2 regions of the Streptomyces sp. NPDC101194 genome follow, and region 2 is predicted to be linked to the other one. Evidence: riboswitches for the same ligand, from Rfam matches in the RefSeq annotation. Region 2 holds a riboswitch; the other holds the start of a gene.
The links. A riboswitch is a leader RNA that binds a small molecule or an ion and turns the genes downstream of it on or off. The one in region 2 is predicted to bind cobalamin.
Positions count from the first base shown of each region.

Region 1 (9,291 bases), on a different contig from region 2:
GGACCGCACGCGCTGTGCACCCTCGCCAAGGAGGCCCGCAACCACGGCTTCAACGGGATCCTCGGCCCCGGCTACCCGGACCACGGCGACCACGTCCACGTCAACCAGGGGCCCAGCCACTTCTGGTCGGCACCGAACTGCGGCATCTGACACACGAGGGCCCCGTACGCCGGTCCGACCGAACCGGCGTACGGGGCCCATCTCCATGTACCGCCCGTGTCAGGCGGTCCTTGCCGTCAGCCGCGTCGCGCCCGTCGTCTGGACCGCGGCGCCGTCCGGAGCCCGCTCCGTCAGACGGAGCTGGGAGATGGCGTTGCGCAGGGTCAGCCCCCCGGCCCCGGTGTCCAGCTGCCAGCGCTGTGTACGCGCCGTCGCCGAACAGGCCCCGAGCGAGAGCTCCGCCCCCACCTCCAGCGGGGCGCCCAGGTACTTCTTTCCGCGCACCGCGTCCAGGCACTGACCGGTCTCGGACGACCGCACCGTGTAGTAGCCGTCGGCGGTGGCCGTCAGCGTCCAGGAGGCGGTACCGGCCCCCACCAGGGAGACGCCCGCGTCCGCGGCGGGGGAGAGCGCCCGGTCGCCCGCGGTCAGCCGGTACGTGCCGTCGGCGAGCGGGGTGCGGTCGGTGTTCGACCAGCCCGGCGCGTGACCGATCCGCCGGGCCAGTGCCTCGAAACCGGCATACGTCTCACTGGGTTTCGGGCCGCCCCAGGTGGCCTGTGCGAGGAAGCGCAGCGGCATGAAGGTCTTCGCCTCCACCTCGTTCTCGGTCTCGGCCGCCGCGCTGTCCGGCCACAGGCTGATCTTGGCGCCGGTGAGGTTCGCGGCCGTCGCGGGCAGCGTCTCGCCCTCGAAGCGCAGCGGCGTCCAGTCGCTCTCGTAGAGCTGTCGCGTCTGCGTCGTGTAGCCGCCTCGCACCAGGTAGAGCGCGTACGCCGAGTTCATGACCTGTCGGCCCTCGGCGAGCAGCGCGGACGGCTTCTGGATGGCGCCGCCGCCCAGCCAGTGCTCCACGGTGATGTCACGGTTCAGCGGGACGACGCCGTTGCGGCCGGCCAGGCCGTCGTTCCAGATCCGCAGCGAACGGCCCCCGGCCCTCACATGCTCGTCGACCTGGTTGATGAAGTCGACGAAGAGGTCGTCGGGGGTCGCGCCCGCGCCGAACCTCGCGGTCGCCGCGGTCTGCAGCTGCGGGTAGTTCGGGTAGGACGAGCCGATCATGTACTCGTCGGCGCCCATGTGCCAGGCGCGGGTGTCCCACACCTTCAGCGCCTCGTCGACCATCGAGGTGTAGTACGTCAGTGCTTCGGGCCGGGAGATGTCGAGCCGGGGCGGGGAGGCGACGCCGTTCCTGTCCTTGAGCTGGAGCTCCGGGTGGTTCTCCAGGTAGGTGTCCATGTGGCCGGGGGAGTTGATCTCCGGCACCAGCTCGATGTGGTACTTCTTCGCCAGCGCCACCAGGGTGCGGACCTGAGGCTTCGTGTAGTAGCCCCAGAACGCCGACGCCGGGTCGGTGTCGCTCTTGACCTTGGCCTCGATCCACAGCTGGTTGAGCTTCTGGGACGCCATGTCCTTCATCAGCCGTTCGAACCACGGGATCGAGACGTTGATGTAGCAGGCGCACACCCCGACCCCGCGCTCACGGTACGCGGGCACGTCGGTCGCCGATCCGCGCGCGGCGCGGCCGTCGTCGTTCAGCAGCTGGAGGACGGTCCGCGAACCGTAGAAGACGCCGGTGGAGGTCGCGGCCGTGACCGTGACCCGGTCGCCGACGTCGAGCCGATAGCCCTCCGCGCCCAGCGTCTTCTTCTGGGACGGGTCCTGCCGCAGCACGATGTCGCCGGTACGGGCCGCCGCCGCGCCCCGCGACACCGAAGCCTTCCCGGTCAGTTCGCCGGCGAAGCGGCGCGCGTCGCCGACGGTGCGGTCGTCCCGCACCCCGTCCAGTACGATCCGCGCCCGGTCGGCCAGCGTGAACTCGCCCTCGCCGGGCTGCCATTGCCGCAGAGAGGGCAGCACCTCGGGCGGTGGTGCGGCGGCGGACGCGTCCTCGGCCGCCGCGCTCTGCCAGGGCAGCAGCGCGGCGGCGAGCGCAGCCACCACAGCCCCGATGGTCCTTCGTCGTGCCATCCACATGTCCATGGGACCGACCCTCTTGGGTCACCCGGGCCATGGTCCATGGACAGGTGTGCTCAACGGTTGGACGAATGATCCGACGTCAGATCTGTGACGGGTCAGGCTACCTCGGTCATGGCGCCTGGGCCGCGGAAGGTGCGGCGGTAGGCGTTCGGCGTGGTGCCCAACGATCGTACGAACTGGTGGCGCAGTGCGGCGGCCGTTCCGAAGCCGGTGCGCCCGGCGATCGTGTCCACTGTTTCATCGGATGTCTCCAGGAGATGCTGTGCCAGCAGCACCCGCTGACGGAGCAGCCAGCGGTACGGAGTGGTGCCCGTCTCCTGCTGGAAGCGGCGGGCGAAGGTGCGTGGGGACATGTGTGCCTGGGCGGCGAGCTGTTCGACGGTCATCTCCTGGTCGAGGTGGCGCTCCATCCAGGCCAGGGTCCCGCCGACCGTGTCGCACCGGGTGCGGGGCAGCGGCCGCTTGATGTACTGCGCCTGCCCGCCGTCGCGGTGCGGCGGCACCACCATGCGGCGGGCGATGGCGTTGGCGGCATCGGGGCCGTACGCCTGCCGGACCAGATGCAGACAGGCGTCGATCCCGGCCGCCGTGCCCGCCGAGGTGATGACCGGGCCCTCGTCCACGTACAGCACGTCGGGTTCGACGACCGCCCGCGGGAAGCGGCGGGCCAGTTCGTCGGCATGACGCCAGTGGGTGGTGCAGCGACGGCCGTCCAGCAGCCCGGCCGCCCCGAGCACATAGGCCCCGGAGCAGACGCTCATCACCCGGGCGCCCCGGTCCACGGCCCGGCGCAGGGCGTCGAGGAGCTCCTCGGGGTAGTCCCGTGCGATGAAGTGGCTGCCGGCCGGCACGGCGATGAGGTCGGCCTCCTCCAGGCGGTCGAGGCCGTGTGGCGTACTGATGGTGAATCCGGCGTGGGTCCGCAGCACCGGGCCCTCGGCGGAGACCACGGCGAAGTCGTGGACCGGCAGGCCCTCGTCGCTGCGGTCGAGCCCGAAGACCTCGCACAGCACACCCAGCTCGAAGGGATGGACCTCGTCGAGCAGCAGGGCGGCGACATTGTTCAGCATGACGCCAGTGTGGCAGTAATTCGATGGTCCATGACAGTCCTGCCACTGCCGCAATCCGTCCGCGCGGACGAGAGTAGAGCCATGAACACATTCCAGAACGTACTGGGCATAGCCGCACTTTTCGCTCTCGTCCTGCTGCCTGCCCTGGCCGGACTCGCCCGGGAGCGCCGCATCGACCGCGAGCTGCGCGCCGCGGAACGGGCACGGAGTGACGGCCCCCCGGAAACGACGGGCGCCGCGCAGCCCGTCATGGCTGCGCGGCGCCCCCACCTCAGAAGCTGGGCCAGGATCTAGGGGTATGCCGTCCGGATCACGCCGGGCTCGCCGATCCGGCCCGATCCGACCGAAAGACCTAGAAGTCGTCGTCGAACGCGACCGATCCCTCCACCGCCACCTGGTACGCGGACGGCCGGCGCTCGAAGAAGTTCGTCAGCTCCTGCACGCCCTGCAGCTCCATGAACGAGAACGGGTTCTCGGAGCCGTAGACCGCGGGGAAGCCCAGCCGGGTGAGCCGCTGGTCGGCCACGCACTCCAGGTACTGCCGCATCGACTCCGTGTTCATGCCCGGCAGACCGTCACCGCACAGATCGCGGCCGAACTGCAGCTCCGCCGCCACGGCCTCCTTCAGCATGTCGGTGACCTGCTGCTGGAGCTCGTCGTCGAAGAGGTCGGGCTCCTCCTTGCGGACGGTGTCCACGACCTCGAACGCGAAGTTCATGTGCATCGTCTCGTCACGGAAGACCCAGTTGGTACCCGTGGCGAGACCGTGCAGCAGACCCCGCGAGCGGAACCAGTAGACGTACGCGAACGCGCCGTAGAAGAACAGCCCCTCGATGCACGCCGCGAAGCAGATCAGGTTCAGCAGGAAGCGGCGGCGGTCGGCCTTCGTCTCCAGCCGCTCGATCTTCTCGACCGAATCCATCCACTTGAAGCAGAACTGCGCCTTCTCACGGATCGAGGGGATCTCCTCGACCGCGTCGAACGCGGCGGCACGGTCGTCCGGGTCGGGCAGATAGGTGTCCAGCAGCGTCAGATAGAACTGGACGTGCACGGCCTCCTCGAAGAGCTGCCGCGACAGATACAGCCGCGCCTCGGGGGAGTTGATGTGCTTGTACAGCGTCAGCACGAGGTTGTTGGAGACGATCGAGTCACCCGTCGCGAAGAACGCGACGAGCCGGCCGATCATGTGCTGCTCACCGGGGGAGAGCTTCGCGAGGTCGGCGACGTCGGAGTGGAGGTCGACCTCCTCCACCGTCCAGGTGTTCTTGATCGCGTCGCGGTAGCGCTCGTAGAAGTCCGGGTAGCGCATGGGCCGCAGGGTCAGCTCGAAGCCGGGGTCGAGCAGGTTCTTCTCGGATTCGGTGGAGCTCATCACTGGCAGGCCTCGCAGGACTCGGGGTTTTCCAGGGAGCAGGCGATCGCGTCGGCGTCGGGCGTCGAGGCCTGCTGCACGGGGATGGGGGCGGTGGCCGCGGACGGGCCGGAGGCCGCACGGGCGATCCGGGTCGCCGGGCGCGAGCGCAGGTAGTACGTCGTCTTCAGCCCCTGCTTCCAGGCGTACGCGTACATCGAGGAGAGCTTGCCGATCGTCGGCGTCTCCATGAAGAGGTTCAGCGACTGGCTCTGGTCGAGGAACGGCGTACGGGCCGCCGCCATGTCGATCAGTCCGCGCTGCGGGATCTCCCACGCCGTGCGGTACAGCTTCCGCACGTCCTCGGGGATCCAGGCGAAGCCCTGCACGGAGCCGCTGGCCTCGCGCAGCGCCTCACGGGTGCGGGCGTCCCACACGCCGAGCTGCTTCAGCTCGTCCACCAGATACGCGTTGACCTGGAGGAACTCGCCGCTGAGCGTCTCGCGCTTGAACAGGTTGGAGACCTGCGGCTCGATGCACTCGTACACCCCGGCGATCGAGGCGATCGTCGCCGTGGGTGCGATGGCGAGCAGCAGGGAGTTGCGCATGCCAGTCGTGGCGACCCGGGCGCGCAGCGCGTCCCAGCGCTCCGGCCAGTTCAGCTCGGTGTCATAGTGGTCGGGGTGCAGCACCCCGCGCGCGGCACGCGTCTCGGCCCAGGCGGGCAGCGGGCCGGAGCGCTCGGCGAGGTCGCAGGACGCCTCGTACGCGGCCAGCATGATGCGCTCGGAGATCTTCGTGGAGAGCGCGCGGGCCTCGGGGGAGTCGAAGGGCAGGCGCAGCTGGAAGAAGACGTCCTGCAGACCCATCGCGCCCAGGCCCACCGGGCGCCACCTGGCGTTGGAGCGGCCGGCCTGCTCGGTCGGGTAGAAGTTGATATCGACGACCCGGTCGAGGAAGGTCACGGCGGTACGGACGGTGGCGTCCAGCCGCTCCCAGTCGATGGCGCCGTCGGCGACGAACGCGCCCAGGTTGACCGAGCCCAGGTTGCAGACGGCCGTCTCGCCGTCGTCGGTGACTTCGAGGATCTCGGTGCACAGATTCGAGGAGTGGACGACGCGGCCCGGCTCGGCGGTCTGGTTCGCGGTCCGGTTGGAGGCGTCCTTGAACGTCATCCAGCCCTGGCCGGTCTGCGCGAGGGTACGCATCATCCGGCCGTACAGCTCGCGGGCCGGCATCGACTTGCGGGCCAGCCCCTCGGCCTCGGCGGCCCGGTACGCGGCGTCGAACTCGTCGCCCCACAGGTCGACCAGCTCGGGCACGTCCGCGGGGGAGAACAGCGACCAGTCGCCGTCCGCGTCGACCCGGCGCATGAACTCGTCGGGGATCCAGTGCGCCAGGTTGAGGTTGTGCGTACGCCGCTGGTCCTCGCCCGTGTTGTCGCGCAGCTCCAGGAACTCCTCGATGTCGGCGTGCCAGGTCTCCAGGTAGACGGCGGCGGCACCCTTGCGCCGGCCCCCCTGGTTGACCGCGGCGACGGAGGCGTCGAGCGTCTTCAGGAACGGCACGATGCCGTTGGAGTGCCCGTTGGTGCCCCGGATCAGCGAACCGCGGGCACGGACGCGGGAGTACGAGAGCCCGATGCCGCCCGCGTGCTTCGAGAGTCGCGCCACCTGGTGGTAGCGGTCGTAGATCGAGTCGAGTTCGTCGAGCGGGGAGTCCAGCAGGTAGCAGGAGGACATCTGCGGGTGCCGGGTACCGGAGTTGAAGAGGGTCGGCGAGGAGGGCAGATAGTCGAGCCGGCTCATCAGCCCGTACAGCGCGGCGACTTCGTCCAGGGCGCGCTGCGAATCGTCCTCGGCGAGACCGGACGCGACCCGCAGCATGAAGTGCTGGGGCGTCTCGATGACCTGGCGGGTGTGCGGGTGGCGCAGCAGATAGCGGCTGTGCAGGGTCCGCAGCCCGAAGTAACCGAACCGGTCGTCGGCGCCGTCGGCGAGCGAGCGCTCCACCAGCGCGTCGAGGGCGTCCGCGTGCAGCGCGACGAACTCGGCGGTACGGTCCGCGATCAGGCCCTCGTGGTGCCCGACGGCGACGGAGGCGGAGAAGGAGACCGCGCCCTGGCCGGCCGCTTCGTCCGCGATGGCGCGGGTCAGGAGCCTGGCGGCGAGCCGGGAGTACGCGGGGTCCTCGGAGATCAGCCCCGCGGCGGCCTCGGTGGCCAGCGAGCGCAGCTCGGCCTCGTCCGACCGGGCGCTGCGGCCGCGCAGCGCGGCGGCGGCGACACGACCGGGGTCGGTGTCGGGCAGATCGACGGTGAGGTCGGTCAGGGTCCGCAGCAGTGCGGTCCCCGGTCCGTCGTGTGCGGTCCCCTCGGACTCGGCCGCTACGGACACGGCGACTGAAGCCGGATCGGCTGGCGCGATGGTCACGTGGTGCTCTCCCTCGCTCGGCTCGGGGCCGGCGGGGAACGGGGCAGCCGGGCAGAGGCGGGCCCGAGCGGGGCAGCACTCCGTACGGCGTCCACCGGCCCATCCGCGAGGCCCGGACGTCTGGCATCCGGTTCGGTCGAGCCGGATGCGCTGTCGGCAGGTCCTCGGACTTACTCGGGGGTGCGCAAAAGCGCACCGAACACACCGTTGCGGGACAGTTCCGGATTCGCACCGGATTCCCCTGCGGCGACAGCGAGCATGAGCATACATGTGGGGGCCGCCCGATGAGGCAGCCCCCACATGTTGTGTCGGCCGACTCGGGTCAAGCCCACAGAACGAGCTGTGCGGCCCTCTCCGGGGCCGCGTGGCCCCGATCGCGCGGACGGCCCGCCGAGCCCCGCAGGAGGGGGCTCGACGGGCCGTCGGCCGGTGGTGGAGCGTACGTCAGTGGCCGCCGCCCGGCGCTCCGGCCGTGGCCGGCGGGAGCTTCACCTGGACGCCCGGGTCGCCCGCGTCGGCCGTGTAGTCGGCCGGGGAGGTCTCGTCGATCCCGGTGGGTGCCTTCACCGCGTTCAGGACGAAGGTCAGCACCACTGTCACGACCACATTCAGCACGAACGCCGTCAGGCCGATGTAGCCGATCTCGCCGATGCCGGGAATCTCCTTGGACGAACCGCCGAAGTGCGCCTGGGTCGGGCTGGCGACCCCGTACGCGGCCACCGTCCCGTACACCATGCCGACCGCCCAGCCCGCGAGCAGTGCCCAGCGGTGGAACCAGCGGGTGAACAGGCCGCCGACCAGGGCCGGCATCGTCTGGAGGATCCAGATCCCGCCGAGCAGCTGGAAGTTGATTGCGACCGTCTTGTCCATGGTGAGGACGAAGGCGAGCGCGCCGACCTTCACCAGCAGGGACACCAGCTTGGAGACCTTGGTCTCCTGCTCCGGGGTGGCGTCCGGCTTGAGGAAGTCCTTGTAGATGTTGCGGGTGAAGAGGTTCGCGGCGGCGATCGACATGATCGCGGCGGGCACCAGGGCGCCGATGCCGATGGCGGCGAACGCGACCCCCGCGAACCAGTCGGGGAACATGTTCTCGAACAGCTGGGGGATGGCCAACTGCCCGTTGTCCACCTTGATCCCGGCGGCGATCGCCATGAAGCCGAGCAGCGCGAGCAGGCCCAGCATCAGCGAGTACAGCGGCAGGATCGTGGTGTTGCGCCGGATCACGTTGCGGCTGCGGCTGGAGAGCGTCGCCGTGATCGAGTGCGGATACATGAAGAGAGCCAGTGCCGAGCCCAACGCGAGGGTGGCGTAACCCCATTGGCCCGCCTCGCCGGGTGCCAGCGCGCCGCGCGGCTTGCCGGTCGCCGGGTTGGTCTGCGAGAACGCCTCGCCCGCCTTGGCGAAGATGTCGTGGAAGCCGCCGAGCTTGATCGGGATGTAGATGATCGCCACCGCGATGACCAGGTAGATCAGTCCGTCCTTGACGAACGCGATCAGCGCCGGTGCCCGCAGGCCGGACGAGTAGGTGTACGCGGCGAGCACCGCGAATGCGATCAGCAGCGGCAGGTCCTTGACGAACCAGTGGGTGTTCTCTCCGCCGCCCACGCCCATCACGTCCAGCACGGCCTGGATGCCGACGAGTTGGAGCGCGATGTACGGCATCGTGGCGAGGATGCCCGTGACGGCGACCGCCAGCGAGAGGCCCTTCGAGCCGAAGCGCCCGCGGACGAAGTCCGAGGTGGTGACGTACCCGTGCTTGTGCGAGACGGACCACAGCCGCGGCAGGAAGGTGAAGATCAGCGGGTACACGAGGATGGTGTACGGCACGGCGAAGAAGCCTGCCGCGCCCGCCGCGTAGATCGCCGCGGGCACGGCGACGAAGGTGTACGCGGTGTACAGGTCGCCGCCGAGCAGGAACCAGGTGACCCAGGTGCCGAACGACCGTCCGCCCAGGCCCCATTCGTCGAGGCTGGCCTCGTTCTCGGCCTTGCGCCAGCGCGCCGCCAGGAAGCCCATGACCGTGACGGCCAGGAAGAAGAAGATGAAGACGCCGAGCGCGACGCCGTTCACGCCGTCCTTCATGCCGACGCACCCCCCTTGCGGGCGCGCTGGTCACGCTGCCACAGCTTGTACGCGACCATGGTGAGCGCGGTGGAGATCAGCACCCAGAGCATCTGGTACCAGTAGAAGAACGGGATGCCGATGAAGGTGGGGTCCACCTTCGCGTACGAACTCACCCAGAGCATCGCCACGAACGGCGCGACGAGACACAGGGCGATGACCACCCGTACGGGCGTGA
Region 1 covers NZ_JBIWOS010000002.1:1,148,172-1,157,462, forward strand. Annotated here, with positions in the region: gene ACIRP2_RS11935 (D-Ala-D-Ala carboxypeptidase family metallohydrolase) at 1-150, shown strand, start outside; gene ACIRP2_RS11940 (family 20 glycosylhydrolase) at 220-2,130, opposite strand; gene ACIRP2_RS11945 (GlxA family transcriptional regulator) at 2,235-3,209, opposite strand; gene ACIRP2_RS11950 (hypothetical protein) at 3,291-3,503, shown strand; gene ACIRP2_RS11955 (ribonucleotide-diphosphate reductase subunit beta) at 3,562-4,581, opposite strand; gene ACIRP2_RS11960 (ribonucleoside-diphosphate reductase subunit alpha) at 4,581-6,992, opposite strand; cobalamin riboswitch at 7,130-7,265, opposite strand; gene mctP (monocarboxylate uptake permease MctP) at 7,437-9,074, opposite strand; gene ACIRP2_RS11970 (DUF3311 domain-containing protein) at 9,071-9,291, opposite strand, start outside.
Region 1: it holds a riboswitch for cobalamin, as region 2 does, so the genes downstream of both, ACIRP2_RS11960 (ribonucleoside-diphosphate reductase subunit alpha) here and ACIRP2_RS31845 (CbtB-domain containing protein) in region 2, are expected to answer to the same signal.

Region 2 (9,291 bases):
GCGACGCGGTCGGGCGGCATGGCCCGACGGACGAGGCGTGGGCGGTGGTCGAGGTTTCGCTGCCGGTCGCAGGGGGCGGTCGTCCGTCCGGGAAGCGCCCCGGTCCGTGGTGGCGCCACCTCCCATGGTGTTGCCACCGACACCCCCGACTCACTGCCTGGGGCCAGTGTTCGAGGCTCCGGCCCGGACCAGAGTGGTCCCATGCCCACTCGACGCGAAACCCTTGCCTCCTCGGCCGCCCTGACCGGCGGCGCCCTCCTGTCCGCCGCCCCGACCGCGGCGGCCGTCCCCCGCGTGGCCCCGGTCCGCGCAACGCGCGCATCCGGTCAGCGCCCCGGCGGCACCCTCGCCCTCACCCACGCCACCGTCCTCGGCGCGGGCCCCGACCGCACCGTCCTCATCCGCGACGGCCGCATCACCCGTACCGGCCGTTCGGCCGAGGTCCCGATCCCGCGCGGGGCGACGACGTACGACCTGACCGGCAAGTACATCGTCCCGGGCGGCCTCGTCGAGGCCCATGTCCACAACGACGGGCCCGAGAGCGTGCTGCCGCCCCTGTTCCCGCTCAACGGCGTGACCGCGGTCCGCGAGATGTGGGGCGGAACCGTCCACCACGAGTGGCGCGACAAGGTCCGCGCGGGCGAACTCCTCGGCCCGCGCTGGGTGATCGCCAGCCCGATCATCGACGGACGCCCCTCGATCTGGGCCAATGACACCGGTGAGCGAGTCGTAGAGGTCACCGACGCCCCGTCCGCACGCCGCGCGGTACGGGAGGCGAAAGCAAGCGGCGCCGACTTCGTCAAGGTGTACTCACGGCTCACACCCGAGGCGTACGAGGCGATCGCCGACGAGTCCCGCCGCCAGGGTCTGCGCCACGCGGGCCACTGCCCCGACACCCTGCCCATCTCCCGCGCGAGCGACGCCGGGCAGCAGTCCATCGAGCACCTCCACGCCCTGCTCCTCGCCACCTCCGCCCGGGAGACCGAGATCAGGCGAGCCATGGCGGAGGCCCGTATCGACCCCGCTCTCCCCACCAGCTTCGAGCGCTACGCGAGCTGGTTCCGGCAGGTGCACGCGGTGGAGTGGCGGGCGGTGCGGACGTACGACGTCGGCCGCACCCGCGCCCTCTTCGACCGGCTCGCCGCCAACGGCACCCGCGTCACACCGACCCTCACCGTCCACCACTCCTTGGAGCGCCCCGACCAACTCCCGTCCAATTCAACAGAGTTCAGGTATCTTCCCGGATGGATGACCGACTACTGGCCCATCATCTGGTCCGCCCTCACCGCCGGCCGCACCGCGCAGGACACCGCCAGAATCCATCAGATCTACGAGCACCGGCTGCGCCTCGTCGCCGAGCTCCACCGGGCCGGCGTGCAGTTGCTCGCCGGCACCGACACCGGCACCGGCTACGCGGTCCCCGGCTTCTCCCTCCACCACGAGCTGGAGCTGCTCGCCGAGGCCGGACTGCCCACCCGGGACGTCCTCCGCGCCGCGACCACCGCGCCCGCTCGGATGCTCGGCCTGCCCACCGACCGCGCCGACCTGCTGGTCCTGGACGCGGACCCGCGCACCGACATCCGTCATACGCGGCGGATCGATTCCGTCCTGGTCGCGGGCCGCTACCTGGACCGCGAGGAACGCCTGAGCCTGCTGGCCGACGTGGCGCGCGCCGCCGCCGCGAGCGAGCCCCCGGCCGCGGGGGCTGCGGCCCCCCACATCTGCGTCCACTGATCGCCCGGGGGGTCGGCACGTGCCGGATCAGACCTGGCCGCAGGCGCCGGCATCCGCAGGCACCCACCACATGAGGAGTCGGACCACGCCGCACCCGCCCGAGCCCCTTCGCCGTTGCGGCGCAGGGGCTCGGTGACGGCGCGTGGCGGGGGCCACCGGCGGGTCAGCGCACCCGACCCCGCGGTTTCAGCGCCACCGGCGGGAGTTCGGGGGCGGGCAGGCGGTCGCCGTCGTAGCCCTTCACCTCACCGAAACGGGACGTCTCCATCCAGGCCTGCCGGGCCTCCTCGATCTCCTCGTGGGAGCGCCCGATGAAGTTCCACCACATCACGATCTCCTCCTCGAAGGGCTCGCCGCCGAGCAGCATGAGACCCGCGTCGGTGTCCGCGCGCAAGGGAAGTCCGGAGCGCCCGCAGCCGAGGTAGAGCATGGAGCCGGGCAGCACGGGTACGCCGTCGACCTCGGCCTGGCCGGACATCGAGAGCACCGCGTACTCGAAGTCCGGATCGAGCGGCAGGCGGGCCTCGGCACCGGCGGACAGGGACACGTCGGCGCCGACGATCGGGGTGTAGGCGGTGCCGGGCGAGGTGGCGCCGTCGAGCTCCCCCAGGATCAGGGTCGCGGTGAGGCCGGGCGCGGTGACGGTCGGGAGTTCGGTGTGGTGCTGGAAGTGCGGTTCGACGTTCCGGTGGGGCTCCGGCAGGGCGACCCAGAGCTGGGCGCCGTGGAGAAACCTCGCATGGGACTTCGGGCTCTCCTCGGAGTGGCTGATGGCGCGGCCGGAGGTCATCAGTCCCAGCTCGCGCGGGCGGATCGTCCGCAGGCTGCCGAGGCTGTCCCGGTGCAGGACCTCGCCGTCGTGCAGCCAGCTGACCGTCTGCAGACCCATGTGCGGGTGGGGCGGTACCTGCATCCCTGGTTCGCCGGCGATGTCGTCGGGGCCGTAATGATCGACAAAGGCCCAGGCGCCGACCATTCTGCGGCCCAGGTTGGGCAGCAGCCTGCGGACCTCGGTGGACTCACCCAGCTGGACGTGGCGCGGGGTGAGGAGTTCCCGTACGGGCTCGGCGACGACGAAGCCCCGTCCTCCGCAGACGGAGAGTGCGGCCTGGCGATCGAGATTGCTCATGGCGCTCAACCTATTCCCGCACGGGCCCGGGGGTGCCGGTACCCACGCCGATATTTTAGTGGAATTTTCAACCAGAGTGCCGTGTTCGGGTGGGTGAAGCGTGACCGAGCGCATGGCGCGGTCGGCAACAGGGCGGGTCCGGGGACGGTCCGTGAAGGAGGAGTCAAGTGAGCGACACTTATTTCGAGTTCGGGACGGCCGCCGAGCGTTGGGACCGTGCGCAGATGTTCTTCGAGGCGAAGGAGTACATGACCGCGGCCCGGATTCTGGAAGGGCTGGTCGAGGAGGAGCCGGAGCAGGTCTCCCCGCGTCTGCTGCTGGCCCGGACCTACTACCACTCGGCGCGGCTCGGCAGGGCCGAGACGGAGCTGCGGGCGGTCCTGGAGCGCGACCCGGTGGAGCCCTATGCCCGGCTGATGCTGGGGCGCACGCTCGAGCGCCAGGGGCGGAGCGCGGAGGCGACCGGTCATCTGCGGATGGCGGCGGCGTTCTCCGGGGACTTCGACTTCGACCGTGACCGGAGGACCGGCGCCTGACGGTCGCAAGGGGTCTCGGCGGTCGCGAGGGCGTTCGACGGACGGTTCGGCCATTCCGTCAGGAGGGCGCCCTCGGCCGCGGTGACTGCCGGGTCGGACGACTGTCGCAGCCGTGCGTTCACCCGGGCCTCGGTGCCTGCGCCGGGCCGCGGACGCGGTGACCCCGTGTCGTCCTTGTCCGCGGAGGTGTGGGACACGTCCCGGGTGAGGACCGCGGCGTGCACGGCGTCGCGGCCCCGCCGCGACATGCTCGCGTCACCGAAGGCGGGGGCGGGCGACGAGCATCGGCCGCCATCCGCAACAGCGCTGCGCCCAGCGCTCTCCCGGGCCCGCGAGACCGCGCGCAGGACCCCGTCACGCTGCCCTGCGGACACCCCTCCCCGACAATCCGGATGCCGTGCGCCCGCTCCGCGTGATAGTCCACTCGGTCATGACCGACCTTGAGACTCCCCGCCTCCTGCTCCGTCCGATGAGCGCCTCCGACGCCTTGCAGGTGATGGCCGGCACGCCGGGCGAAGGTGCCCGCTGGGCGCCGGGGTACCCGCCCGCAGGCGAGACGGCTGCGGCCGAGCGCTTCCTCGACGCCTGCGCGACGACGGGGGATCCGAGCCCCTTCGGCTCGTACGAGATATGTCGCCGTGAGGACTCCGTGGTGATCGGCGGGCTGGGGTTCCATGGCGCCCCGGACGAGAACGGGCACGTCACGATCGGCTACGGCCTCGTTCCCTCGGCCCAGGGAAAGGGATACGCCTCCGAGGCGCTGCGTGCGCTGCTGCTGTTCGCCCGCGAACAGGGGGTGGTCTGCGTCCACGGTGACACCGACCGGGACAACCTCGCGTCGCAGCGCGTCATGACAGCCGTCGGCATGCGCCTGGAGAGGGAGGACGCGCGGCTGAAGTACTACCGGATCGATTGGGGCCGACAGGGCGAGGAGCAGTGAGTACACGTCCGTCCGTTTCCGGTTGCGGGCGCGGCGGGCAGGACGGCGGAACCCGCCGGGAGGCTCCCGGCGGGTTCCGATATCCGCTGGTGGTGAGTGGTTCGCCGGTCAGCCGGCTGCGGCGGCGACCCGGTTCGTCGTACCGTCTCCCGTGGCGACGGTGTCGGCCCTCGGTGCGAGAAGCCGTTCCGTCAGGTGGCCGAAGACGAGACCGAAGGTCACCCAGAGCGTGGCCTGTACCGCGAGGGTGGCGAGCCGGAACTCCCAGAGCAGGGTGGCCGGGAAATCCTTTCCGACCTCGTTGAACGAGGGCAGGAACGCGTAGGCGACCCCGATCACGACCGCATAGGCCGCCGATGCGGTGACCGTCGCGTTCCAGTTGCCCAGGCGTGGAGCCAGCCGCTTGCCGAGGATGACGGCGGCGACCGCCAGCAGCACGCTGAGGGCGACCATCAGGAAGAACAGGGCCGTACGGCGGCCGATGGTGTCGGGGTTGCCGACGGCCGGCGGGTTGGCCGGGTACTTCAGGAAAGGCACGATGTACACGGCCAGCAGGGCGGCACCCGCGATCAGGGCGGCTGTGGCCCGTGGACCGAATCGGCCGATCCGGCCGAGGGCGTAGCAGAAGACGAGGGCGGCGATCCCCCCGATCGCCACGCCGAAGACGAGCACACCGGTGGCGAGACCCGCGGTGGACTGCACGGTGCGGCTGACGAGCTCCTCACCGCCGCCGTGGTCGTGGCTGTGCGACTCCTCGAGGGCGATGGCCGCGTCCACCAGGGACTCGCCGAGCAGGTACGCGACGAGCAGTGCGAGCGCGCCCGCAACGAGGCCGGCCAGCATGCCGCGGACGAGCAGGGCTCTGACAGATATGGAGTTCATGAGGTCTTCCCCTGGATCGGACGGTACGTCAGTGACAGGGGAAACCGAGGAGGTGGCGGCCGTCGTGGACCCACTCGTGGACACCTTCGCCGGAGATGACCGCGGTGGCGCCCTGTTCCGCGCCGACGAAGTACAGCAGTACGAGCATGAGGACGCCGAAGAAGACCGCCCAAGGGGCGATGGACTTCAGGGAGATGGGGGTGATCGCCGGTACGGCGGTGGCGGGGACAGCACTCTGTGCCATGGCAGAACCTCCTGAGGGAACACGCGTCCCGATCGTGGTGCCTGAGACGAAGGTGCCGGGTCTGACTTCCCGTACGGGTACGGGTTCACAGTGGCGCGACCGTGCCGGATTCTCACCGGACTTCCGTCACACCTTCGTCATGCTCGTCGGACGATACTCCCTGGGCGCGGACAGGGCCACGGTGCCGTCGGCGGAACCGCGACGCCGGCATGCCATGGTGATGCACACGAGAGGCCACAGTTCAGGGGGTTGACCGGGTCATGACGGTACAGGTGATGTTGATCTCACCGGCGCTCAACGCCGCGCTCCGCGAGGCCCGCGTCGACGACGATGCCCCGCTGGACGCGGCCGGGGTCCGGCAGGCCCGCGCCGCCACCGCGGCGGTGCCCCCGGCCGACCGGTATGTGCGCGGGCCGTCCGAACGGTGTGCCGGGACGGCCGACGCGCTGGGGTTGCGCGCCGGTCTCGAACCAGCGCTCCGCGGCTGGGACATGGGCCGCTGGAGCGGGCGGAGACTGGCCGAGGTGAGCGACAGCGAGCCGGACGCGGTGTCGCTCTGGATGAGCGATCCTTCGGCGGCTCCGCACGGCGGCGAATCGTTGCTGGAGTTCTGCGCCAGGATCGGCCGCCTGCTGGACGCACTTGGGTCCGGGGACGGCGAGGAGGGCGGCCGTGTGCTGGCGGTCGTCGAGCCTGCCGTGGTACGGGCGATGGTCGTACGGGCGCTCGCGCTGCCGGAGGAGGCGTTCTGGCGGCTGGATGTCGCCCCGCTCACCCTGACCGGGCTCAGCGGCCGCTCGGGACGGTGGAACCTGCGCTGCGGTCGGCCGCTGTCCCCCGCTCCGCGGAGCCGGCCTCCTCGGTCCGCCACCACTCGCCGGGACAACTGAGGTGCAGGGGGCCGCGGTCGGCGGTCTGCCGGGCAAGCGGCTGGTCGCCGGAGTCGTCGACGGCCGCAACGTATGGATCGACGACCACCAGCGGTCCCTGGCCACGCTCGGCACCTTGCTCGGCCTCGCCGACCGGGTCGATGTCGCGGCCTCCTGCTCCCTGCTGCACGTTCCCCTCGATGTGGGCGCGGAGCGCGAACTCGATCCCCAGGTGGCCCGCTGGCTGGCCTTCGCCCGGCAGAAGTCCGCCGAGATCGCCACCCTGGCCAAGGGACTCGCACAGGGCACGGACGCGATCGCCGCCGAACTCGCCGCAAATCGCGCCGATCTGGCCTCGCGCAACCGATCGGTGCTCACCCACGACCCGGCAGTACGGGCACGGGCCGCGGCCGTCACGGAGCGCGACGTGCGCCGCGAGGCGTCGTATCCGCGGCGGGCGGCGGCACAACGCGAGCGACTGCGGCTTCCTCCGCTGCCCACGACCACGATCGGTTCGTTCCCCCAGACGTCCCAACTGCGCACCGCACGCGCCGATCTGCGGGCCGGGCGCATCGACAGCGCCACGTACGACGAGCGCATCGCGGCCGAGATCCAGGAGGTACTGGCCTTCCAGGAGAAGGCGGGCATCGATGTACTGGTGCACGGCGAGCCCGAACGCAACGACATGGTGCAGTACTTCGCCGAGCGGCTCACCGGTTACGTCGTCACCCGGCACGGCTGGGTCCAGTCGTACGGCACACGGTATGTCCGGCCGCCGATCCTGGCCGGGGACGTCTCCCGCCCGGAACCGATGACCGTCCGCTGGACGGCGTACGCGCGGTCGCTCACCGATCGTCCGGTCAAGGGCATGCTCACCGGCCCCGTCACCATGCTCGCCTGGTCGTTCGTCCGTGACGACCAGCCGCTGGGCGAGACCGCCCGCCAGGTCGCCCTCGCACTGCGGGACGAGGTGAACGACCTCGAGACCGCGGGTGGTTCCGTCATCCAGGTCGACGAGCCCGCCCTGCGCGAGACACTGCCGCTGCGGGCCGCCGACCGCGCCGGGTACCTGCGCTGGGCCACGGAGTCGTTCCGGCTGGCCACCAGTGGCGTCCGTCCCGAGACCCGGATCCACACGCACATGTGCTACGCGGAGTTCGGCGACATCCTCCGGGCCATCGCCGACCTGGATGCCGATGTGATCAGCCTGGAGGCGGCCCGCTCCCACATGCGGGTGGCCGACGAGCTGGCATCGGCCGGCTATCCGAGGGAGGTCGGTCCCGGCGTGTACGACATCCACTCCCCGCGGGTGCCGAGCACGGCCGAGGCGGTCGCTCTGCTCCGTAAGGGACTCGAAGCGATTCCGGCCGAACGGCTGTGGGTCAATCCCGACTGCGGTCTGAAGACGCGGAGCCGGCCCGAAGTGCGCGCCTCGCTGGAGAATCTGGTCTCGGCGGCGGTCGAGGTACGGGCGACGGTGGCCGGCACCGCCCACTGAGCCGCGGCGCGGCCCGGGGCGGGCGCCCGCCCCGGGCCGCGCAGAGCACATCTCCGTGCAAGAAGTGTGGTCCGTACCAAAGCCTTGACAGTGTGTTGGTTCACTTCTTAAATCGCATACGAACGAAGCCTTCTCCCCGCCCCCCACAACGAGGATTTGTCATAGGCATGACATTCCTCGATCCGCACGGGAAGGACCCCCATGAATTCCCCCCACCTCACCCGGCGCCTGCTGGTGTCCGCCCTCTCCGCACTCGCCCTCGTCTCGGCCTCCTCCGGTCCCGCGGCCGGGGTGTCCGTCCCCGAATCGCGGGCCACCGCCGCGGCGGGCTCGTTCACCGACGACTTCGACGGCCCCGCGGGCTCCGCCGTCGACGGTGCGAAGTGGCAGATCGAGACCGGCGACAACGTCAACAACCATGAACGGCAGTACTACACGGCCGGGAACGACAACGCGGCACTCGACGGCCAGGGCCATCTGGTCATCACCGCACGCCGGGAGAATCCGAACAACTACCAGTGCTGGTACGGCAGGTGTGAATACACCTCGGCACGGCTGAACACATCGGGCCGGTTCACCCGGACATACGGGCATGTCGAGGCCCGGATGAAGGTCCCGCGCGGACAGGGCATGTGGCCCGCCTTCTGGATGCTGGGCGACGACATCGGCCAGGTCGGCTGGCCCGATTCGGGCGAGATCGACGTCATGGAGAACGTCGGCTTCGAACCGTCCACGGTCCATGGGACCCTGCACGGCCCCGGCTACTCCGGCTCCGGCGGGATCGGCGCCGCGTACACCCTGCCCGGCGGCCAGGCGTTCGCCGACGACTTCCACACCTTCGCCGTCGACTGGGCCCCGGACTCGGTGACCTGGTCGGTGGACGGCAACGTCTACCAGCGGCGCACACCCGCCGATCTCGGCGGCAGCACCTGGGTGTTCGACAAGCCCTTCTTCCTGATCCTCAACCTCGCGGTCGGCGGCTACTGGCCGGGCGACCCCGACGGCGGCACCTCGTTCCCGCAGCAACTCGTCGTCGACCACGTACGGGTCACCACCAGCGATCTCCGGCCGCCGGTCTGACCGACCCACCCGGCTCGCCCGCCGGTCACCCCGTGTCCTCGCCGGCGGTTCCCGGCCGCGCCGGCGGCGGGGCGACCGTCGGGGACGCGCCCCGGCCGATGTACGCGCCGCCGCACGGCGCGTACATCGGCGCGTCGCCCCCGTCCGGCCGGAGCTCACGCGTCCCGGTACGTCTCCAGCAGGCGCAACCAGATCTCGCTGATCGTCGGATAGGAGGGGACGGCGTGCCACAGCCGGGCGATGGGGACCTCGCCCGCGACCGCGACCGTCGCCGAGTGCAGCAGCTCACCGATGCCGGGGCCGACGAAGGTGACACCGAGCAGGATCTCCCGGTCGAGGTCCACGATCATGCGGGCACGGCCCCGGTAACCGTCCGCGT
Region 2 covers NZ_JBIWOS010000011.1:53,581-62,871, forward strand. Annotated here, with positions in the region: gene ACIRP2_RS31820 (amidohydrolase family protein) at 202-1,734, shown strand; gene ACIRP2_RS31825 (pirin family protein) at 1,898-2,863, opposite strand; gene ACIRP2_RS31830 (tetratricopeptide repeat protein) at 3,031-3,399, shown strand; gene ACIRP2_RS31835 (GNAT family N-acetyltransferase) at 3,830-4,339, shown strand; gene ACIRP2_RS31840 (CbtA family protein) at 4,448-5,221, opposite strand; gene ACIRP2_RS31845 (CbtB-domain containing protein) at 5,250-5,465, opposite strand; adenosylcobalamin (AdoCbl) riboswitch at 5,469-5,617, opposite strand; gene ACIRP2_RS31850 (histidine phosphatase family protein) at 5,726-6,355, shown strand; partial or broken gene metE (5-methyltetrahydropteroyltriglutamate--homocysteine S-methyltransferase) at 6,366-7,832, shown strand; partial or broken gene ACIRP2_RS31860 (family 16 glycosylhydrolase) at 8,034-8,894, shown strand; gene ACIRP2_RS31865 (dihydrolipoyl dehydrogenase family protein) at 9,068-9,291, opposite strand, start outside.